Regions from separate parts of the Nonomuraea sp. B208 genome, predicted to be linked through region 2. Evidence: riboswitches for the same ligand, from Rfam matches in the RefSeq annotation. Region 2 holds a riboswitch; the other holds the start of a gene.
What was found. A riboswitch is a leader RNA that binds a small molecule or an ion and turns the genes downstream of it on or off. The one in region 2 is predicted to bind cyclic di-AMP.

Region 1 (4,204 bases), on a different contig from region 2:
GACCCGCAGCTGCTCGACCAGCTCCTCGCGATCCCGCAGATCCACCTCATCATCGACGGCTACAACGTCACCAAGACCGGCTACGGCACGCTCACCCTGGCCGACCAGCGCAACCGGCTCATGACCAACCTCGGCGGGCTGGCCGCGCAGACCAGGGTCGAGGTGACCGTCGTCTTCGACGGGGCCGAGCTCAACGCCCCCGTGCAGGTCGTCGCGCCGCGCGGGGTGCGGGTGCTCTTCAGCGACCCCGGGGAGATCGCCGACGACCTCATCCGGCAGCTCGTCCGGGTCGAGCCGCCGGGGCGGGCCATCGCCGTCGTGTCCTCCGACCGCGAGGTGGCCGAATCGGTGCGGCGGATGGGAGCCAGACCGGTTCCGTCTGCTCTGCTGTTGCGCCGGCTTGGTCGCGCCTAGATTACGAATTTAAGGTTTTACCCATTGAGGTGAGACCTCACCCGCCACTTCTGTACTATTCGCCCCAGATGTTTACCCTGGGAGGCGACGCAGTGAGGTTTGGCCGGGTACCGGTGGCCGCGGGGATCGCGTTCGGACTGGTGCTTACTCCCACCGGGGCCGCGATCGCCGATCCCAAACCCACGCTCGCTCAGGCCAAGGCCAAGCTGGAGAAGCTCAACGACAAGGCGGACAAGGTCGTCGACCGCTACAACACGGCCACGGAGCGGTACAAGAAGGCGAAGTCCAGCTACACGGACCTCGACAACAGCTACAAGCGCAAGCTGGCCACCGTCGCCGACCTGCGCGCCCAGGTGATCAGCATGGCCGTCGACAGCTACCAGCTCGGCGGCGACGTCACGTCCCTGCCGGGCTTCCTCGGCGCCGACAACCCCGACGACTTCCTCGCCCGCCTCGCGCTGACCGGCCAGATCTCCAAGGAACGGGCCGAGAAGCTGAGCGCCTTCGACCGGGAGAACCGCGGGCTCAAGACCGAGCGGGACAAGGCGGAGAAGGCCCTGGAGGCGGCCGACAAGGAGCGCGACGGGGTCCAGAAGGAACGCGCGGAGATCCTCAAGCTGATCGCCCAGCAGAAGAAGCTGCTGGAGAAGCTGAACGCCTACAACCCAGGCAACCCCAACAGCACCGGCATGAAGTACACCGGCTCCGCGTCGGGCAACGCGGCCTCGGTGCTGCGCTTCGCCTACGCGCAGATCGGCAAGCCGTACGTGTTCGGCGGGACGGGCCCGGGCGGCTACGACTGCTCCGGCCTGACGCAGGCGGCCTGGCGGGCCGCGGGGGTCTCGCTGCCGCGTACGACGTGGCAGCAGTGGGCCTGGGGGGCGAACCGCCGGGTGAGCCTGGACGCGCTGCAGCCCGGGGACCTCATCTTCAGCGAAGGACTGGGGCACGTCAGTATCTACGCGGGCAACGGGCAGATCGTTCACGCGCCGCAGACAGGCGACGTCGTGAAGGTCGTCAAGCTGTCGGCCTACGGGCGGCGGCTCGTGGGCGCCATCCGTCCCTGAGGCCGTCCGTACGTCCTCCCGCGCCGGCGACGCGGTGCCCTGTTATCGCAGTGAAAACTGTGACGAAAGTGACAAATCGCCCCTTACTGGACCCTGTCCTGAGAAGTGTGAGTATGGTCACATTCCGGTAACGGAGCCCGGTCGCCGAGCAGGAGTTTCGATCCTGACTCGACCCCTTGTCTGATCTTGACAAGCCGTCGTCCGCTTTGCCGATTCGTGACGTGTCGGCGTAGCTTCTGGCGTCGCGGTGACACGCCATGTCGCCCGCAGAATCCGCCGGTCGCCTCCCGTACATCCCCATGAGAAAAACCTCGACGGGGCGGCGACCTGCCGAATCCGTGCAGCCAGGAGGCACGGAGCCGGGGAACCACCGATCCCCCTCCCTAGGGGATCAGGGGTGAATCGGCGCTGTTCGCACGCGCCGTAGGGCTACTTCCAGGCCCGAATCCGTCAGCTAACCCGGTAGGCGTTCGTGGAAGTCTCAAGGAGAAATCCTGTCTACCTCCCCGCATAACCCCCGTCTGTCCCGTCTTGCCCTGAGTGGCGCGGCGCTCACCATGACCGTGACGGCCGGAGGTGTGGTCCTCCACGCCCCGGCGGCTCAGGCGGCGACCACGAGCGACGCGGCCACGACCTCCACGACCTCGGTGCAGACCAGCACGAAGTCGTCGAAGTCCGCCAAGGCCGTCAAGACCGCCAGGTCGGCCAAGGCGCGCAAGGTCGCTCGGCAGCAGGCGAAGGCTCACCGGGCCGTCGCCGTGGCCAAGAACCAGATCGGGGACCCGTACCGCTACGGCGGCACCGGCCCCGGCTCGTTCGACTGCTCCGGACTCGTCCAGTACGCCTGGAAGAAGGCCGGAATCAGGCTCCCGCGCGTGGCGAGCAGCCAGTTCGCCCGCACCCGGACGAAGGTCTCCTGGAAAAAGCTCAAGCCAGGCGACCTGATGTTCTTCAACGGGCTCGGCCACGTAGGCATGTACGTCGGCAAGGGCAAGATGATCCACTCGCCCAGGACCGGCGAACGGGTACGTATCGACAAGCTGAGCGGATGGCGTAAATCGTCGTTCGTCGGCGCGGTCCGTCCCGGTATGTGACCACAGCCCCGCCCCGATCCCCGTACGGGATCGGGCGGGGCTGTCGCCTTTTCCCACCCCGGGCACCCGTCCGGCCCGGCTACCGGAACCGTCGGCTTCACCTCCGGCCTTCGGCCCGGAGGTGAAGCCGACCAGCTCGCTCTCTTGCAGCCGGGGCCAGGCGCTTGCCGGTGGCCACCGGATGCCGGATCTTCGTCACGAAGAACAGATGCGGGTGCAGCACGAAGACGGAATGCCCGCCGGACCTGATATCGCTGCACTCGCCCATGACCCAACCGTAGGATTACCCAGTGCAGCTGCGGTACTCCTTTCGGATCGACCCGACCCCCGGCCAGCGCCTTGCGCTCGCGCGGGCGTTCGGGTGCGCCCGGGTGGTGTTCAACGACGCGGTCGCGCTGCGCAATCACGTCCACCAGCAGGGCTTGCCGTTCGTCACCGACGCGGAACTGTCCCGCCTGGTGATCACCCAGGCGAAACGGACACCGCAGCGCTCCTGGTTTGGCGAGGTGTCTGCGGTGGTGCTTCAGCAGGCGCTGTCCGACGCCTGTGCGGCGTTCCGGAACTTCTTCGCCTCCAGGTCCGGAACGCGCAAGGGGCCCGCGCTGGGGCCGCCGCGTTTCCGGTCGCGCAAGGACAACCGGCAGGCGATCCGCTTCACCCGCAACGCGCGTTTCGCTATCACCCCGGCCGGCAAGCTGCGGCTGCCGAAGATCGGTGATGTGGCGGTGTGCTGGTCACGCAGCCTGCCGTCCGAGCCCTCTTCTGTCACCGTGGTCAGGGATGCCGCCGGGAGGCATTTCGCTTCTTTCGTGGTCGAGGCCGCCCAGACTCCTTTGCCCGCGATCGAAGCCGAGACCGGGATCGACCTGGGCCTGACGCATTTCGCGGTGCTGTCGGGCGGACGGAAGATCGACAGCCCGCGGTTCCTGCGCCGAGCGGAGAAGAACCTCAAGCGGGCGCAAATTGCCCTGTCACGCAAGGAGAAAGGCAGCAAGAACCGGGCCAAGGCCCGGGTGAAGATCGCCCGCCGGCATGCCGAGGTCGCCGACGCGCGCCGCGAGTTCCACCACCAGTTGTCCACGAAGCTGATCCGCGAAAACCAAGCGATCTATGTGGAGGATCTGGCGGTCAAGGGACTGGCACGCACCAGGCTGGCCAAGAGCGTGCACGATGCGGGCTGGGCATCGTTCATCGGTATGGTGGAGTACAAGGCGAAGCTGTACGGCCGGACGTTCGTGAAGGTCGGCAGGTTCTTCCCCTCCTCCAAGCTCTGTTCGGCCTGCAGAGCGTTGGCCGGGCAGATGCCGCTGGCCGTACGGAAGTGGACCTGCCCTTGCGGGGTTACCCACGACCGGGATGTCAATGCCGAGATCAACATCCGTGCCGAAGGACGTCGGATCGTCGCCGCTGGACGGAAACCCGTGCCTGAGATGGGCGGGAAGCGGAGACGGAAAACGCCTGCGGAGACCGGTGAGACCCTCTCGCCCGCCCATCCGGGGCGAGCGAGGGGGCACGGTCGATGAAACAGGAAGCCACAGAAGTGCCGCGTGACACCAGGCGGCACAGGCTGAATCCTCGGCGATCACGCCGGGGAGCGCGTCAACATCGAGCATCGTGTCCGACCAGGTG
Region 2 (4,204 bases):
CCGGGTGCGGGCGAGCTTGTCCTCCAAGGTGAGGGACTCGTCGATGACGCCGCCGCCCGCGGCCTCCCTCGTGCCGCGCAGGTAGAGGGAGCAGGCGAGGTCGGCGCACATGTACTGGCCGACGGAGTTGCCCTGACGGCCCGCCTCGCCGGTGCGGCGGGCGCTCATGAGCGCGACGCCGCCGTTGGTGTGCGTGGTCAGGCAGAGCGAGCACATGCTGCGCGCGGTGAAGCCGCGGGCCGCGCCCGAGGTCACGCGGAGCGCCACCCCGACGAGGGCGCCGTCGCGCTCGGCCACCAGGTAGGCGCGATCGGGCGCGCCCGGATCCCGCCAGCCGAGGAAGTCGAGGTCGTCCCAGGGCTGGTCGGGCAGGTCCTTCGGCACGCCTGCGCGCTTGGCCTCACCCTTCGAGCAGTTGATGAGGGACGCGCGGATCTCGCGCTCGGTGAGAGGTCTCATGAGCGGCGAGGCTAGTTTCCTTAATGCTATTATGCAAATGCTTAAAGGCTTTAAGTGATGGAGGGCGCGTGGCACGAGCGGGACTGACCGCGGAACGCCTGACCCGGGCGGCGGCGGAGCTGGCCGACGAGCTCGGCTTCCACAACCTGACGGTGTCGGCGCTCGCCCGCCGGTTCGGCGTCAAGCCCGCCGCGCTCTACTCCCACGTCAGGGACGCCCAGGAGCTGCGGGTGCGGGTGGCGGTCCTCGCCCTGGCCGAGCTCGCCGAGCGGGCCGCCGCCGCCCTCGCCGGCCGCGCCGGCAAGGACGCGCTGGTGGCCTTCGCCGACGCCTACCGCGGCTACGCCAAGGAGCACCCCGGCCGGTACGCCGCCGGACAGATCGAGCTCGACGACGAGACCGCCTACGCCAGCGCCGCCCGCCGGCACGCCGAGATGACCAGGGCCATCCTGCGCGGCTACGACCTGCCCGAGCCCGCCCAGACCGACGCCGTGCGCATGCTGCACAGCACCTTCCACGGTTTCGTCAGCCTGGAGACGCAGGGCGGTTTCGCCCGCACCCCGCGCGAGGTGGACGTGTCCTGGGCGCGGACCCTCGACGCCCTCGACGCGGTGCTCAGGAACTGGCCGCCGGAGGAGTGAGCGGGTCAGGCGGCGTAGTTCGGGTAGCCGTAGCCGACGACCTGGGAGGTCGGGCGGACCCGCTCCTCGACCTTGCCGTTGCCGGTGTTGCCCTCGATCGTGGAGATCGTGCCGTCGCCGTTGTCCTTGACGACGAAACCGACGTGGTTGATGGCGCTCAGGCTCTTGCTGCCGCTCCAGGAGAAGAACACGACGGCGCCGGGCTTGGCCTCGGTGCCCCAGCGGTCGTTGGCGGCGAACCACTTGGCGTGGGCGACGGTGTAGGCGTCCCAGCCGACCTGGGTGCGGGCGCCGGTCTGCTCGCCGACCCAGGAGACGAACATCGAGCACCAGGGGGCGTCCAGGTAGGCGTTCCTGTTGCCGCCGTCGCGCTGGACGGTCTCGCCGGCGCGGGCCGAGTCGGCGTACCACTGCTGGAACTTGGTGCCGCCGCCGTCGGCGTTCTCGGACGTGCCGACCTGGGCGCGGGCGAGGTCGAGGACCTGCTGGGCGGTGACGTTCACGCGCGCGTCGCGGTTGCTGACGCCCTGCTGGGCGGCGGCGGCCGCGGGCTGCGCGGGGGCGCTGTCGGCGGCCGCGGTCACGGCGGCGGTGGCGCCCAGGGCGGAGACGGCGAGGGCCCCGCTCAGCGCCAGCTTGGCGGCGTTCAGCTTGGGGGCACGGATGAAACGGCTGATGGCCATGAGGGGCTTGCTCCTTTGCGCTTCCATGCCGCTTACCGGGTTAGCTGACGGGTTCGGGCGTGCGGAAGCTGCCCTACGGCACGCGGACGTGCCGATTCACCCCGGTCGAGAACGGGTCCCCGGTTCCGCCAGTGGCGGATTCAGCGGCCGCGGGCATCGGACGCCCGCGGTGGGAGTGGGATCGAACATGGCGTCCGCGAGGCGGACGCGGGCGAGCGCGGCCCGGTGGTCACTCGCTCTGAGGCTGAGGTCGCGGCCACGCTCACTGGACGGTACAACACCCCCCTGACCTGCGTAATTCCCCGGTCACGAAATCCCCATGAGGGGCGGCGAAGGTAACGCGCGGGTGTGCTCTCAGCCGCGTCCCAGCCCGAGCGCGGCGGCGGCCTCCTCCAGGGCTTCCAGGTGTCCCTCGACCGGGCCGAGGCCCGCCCCCATCGTGTTGATCGAGAGGTGCGTCGCGCCCGCCTCCCGCCAGCGCCCGGCGAGGTCCGCCAGCGCCTCGGCGTCGCCCGTCCACCCCGCCCGGCCCTCCATGCCGAGCCCGGACGGGTCGCGGCCGGCCTGCGTGGCGGCCTCCTCGACCATGGCCTTGGCCTGGTCGAGCTCCGGCCCCGGGGACATCTGGGGGAACCAGCCGTCGGCCAGCCGCCCCGCCCGCCGGTAGGCCGGGGGCGACTGCGCGCCGAACCAGACCGGGATCGGCCGCTGCACCGGCAGCGGCGCGAGCCCGGCGGCGCTCACCCGGTGGTGCTCGCCCTCGAAGGTGACCGTCTGCTCGCACCAGAGTTTGCGCATCAGCGCGACCTGCTCCTCGATCCGCTTGCCGCGGGTGCCGAAGTCCGCGCCGAGCGCTTCGTACTCGACGTGGTTCCAGCCCAGCCCCACGCCCATGCGGAAGCGTCCGCCGGTCAGCAGGTCGACCTCGGCGGCCTGCTTGGCGGCCAGCACCGTCTGCCGCTGCGGCAGGATGATGATGCCGGTGACCAGCTCCAGCGACGTCAGCGCGGCCAGGTAGCCGAACATCACCATCGGCTCGTGGAAGGTGGTGTGCACGTCATAGGGGCCGCTCCAGCCCTGGTGCACGGCCGGGTCGGCGCCCACGACGTGGTCGTAGGCGAGCACGTGGCGAAAGCCCAGCTCCTCGACGCGCCGGCCGTAGGCGCGTACGGCGCCCGGGTCCGCGCCGATCTCGGACTGCGGGAAGACGACACCGATCTGCATGTGTGGCTCCTGTCATCGTGATCTTCCCTCCCATCATCGCGGTCCCGCCGTGCCCGGCCCGCGACCGCCGCGCTGCCCGGCGCGCCCGGTTTGGACGTGAGGGCCCCGGGCAGCGGAGCCGGATGCACCTGCCCGCCGCCCGCGGCCCCCTCACCGCCGAGCTCTTCGAACGCCTCGCCGGGCCGCCCGCCGACCTGGACCCGCCGCCGGCGACCCCCGGCCCCTGCGCCACGGCCCTGGCGGACGGCGACCTGCAGCTCGCCCTGTTCGCCTGCTACGAGCTGCACTACCGAGGCTTCGTCGGGGTGGACGACCGCTGGGAGTGGCAGCCGTCGCTCCTGGGCTTCCGGCGCGAGCTCGAACGCCGCCTGGAGGCCGCGCTCGCGGACGCCGTGCCGCGTCCTGAGCCGGTGCCGCCCCAGCAGGTACGCCGCGCGCTCAAGGAACTGGTCGCCCACGACGAGCAGCAGGGGCCGGGCCTGGCGGCGTACCTCCAGCGCGAGGCCGACCTCGACCGGTTCCGCGAGTTCGTCGTCCACCGCTCGATCTACCACCTGAAGGAGGCCGACCCGCACACCTGGGGCATCCCGCGCCTGCACGGCCGGCCCAAGGCCGCGCTGGTGGAGGTCCAGTCCGACGAGTACGGCGGCGGCAGGGCCGAGCGCATGCACGCCGAGCTGTTCCGCACCACCATGACAGCCCTGGGCCTGGACGCCTCCTACGGCGCCTACCTGGGCCGGGTGCCGGGCATCACGCTGGCCGTCTCCAACGTCATGTCGCTGTTCGGGCTGCACCGCCGGCTGCGCGGCGCGCTGGCCGGGCACCTCGCCGCCCTGGAGATGACCTCGTCGCTGCCCAACCGCCGCTACGCCACGGCCCTGCGCAGGCTCGGCGGGGACGCCGAGGCCACCCGCTTCTACGACGAGCACGTCCAGGCCGACGCCGTGCACGAGCAGATCGCCGCGCACGACCTGTGCACCGGCCTGGCGACGCAGGAGCCGTCGCTGACCGGCGACATCCTGTACGGCGCGGCGTGCGCCCTGGCCGTCGAGCGGCTGTGGGCGGAGCACGTGCTGGGCCGCTGGGAGCAGGGCGCGACCTCGCTGGAGGACGAGACGGTCGCGGCCTGAGACCCCCAAGATTTACCTACTAAATCAGTAGGTCTTGACGGGTTTAGTCCTCCGTGGTGTCCTGAAA

Region 1: it holds a riboswitch for cyclic di-AMP, as region 2 does, so the genes downstream of both, AC27IY_RS25440 (C40 family peptidase) here and AC27IY_RS12380 (CHAP domain-containing protein) in region 2, are expected to answer to the same signal.

The regions. Positions count from the first base shown of each region.
Region 1 is NZ_BAAJOU010000023.1:331,572-335,775, forward strand. Features, by position in the region: gene AC27IY_RS25430 (NYN domain-containing protein) at 1-414, shown strand, start outside; gene AC27IY_RS25435 (C40 family peptidase) at 555-1,481, shown strand; cyclic di-AMP (ydaO/yuaA leader) riboswitch at 1,800-1,965, shown strand; gene AC27IY_RS25440 (C40 family peptidase) at 2,039-2,575, shown strand; gene AC27IY_RS25445 (RNA-guided endonuclease InsQ/TnpB family protein) at 2,866-4,098, shown strand.
Region 2 is NZ_BAAJOU010000014.1:372,141-376,344, reverse strand. Features, by position in the region: gene AC27IY_RS12390 (FBP domain-containing protein) at 1-459, opposite strand, end outside; gene AC27IY_RS12385 (TetR/AcrR family transcriptional regulator) at 528-1,100, shown strand; gene AC27IY_RS12380 (CHAP domain-containing protein) at 1,106-1,783, opposite strand; cyclic di-AMP (ydaO/yuaA leader) riboswitch at 1,798-1,939, opposite strand; gene AC27IY_RS12375 (LLM class F420-dependent oxidoreductase) at 2,138-3,007, opposite strand; gene AC27IY_RS12370 (iron-containing redox enzyme family protein) at 3,025-4,137, shown strand.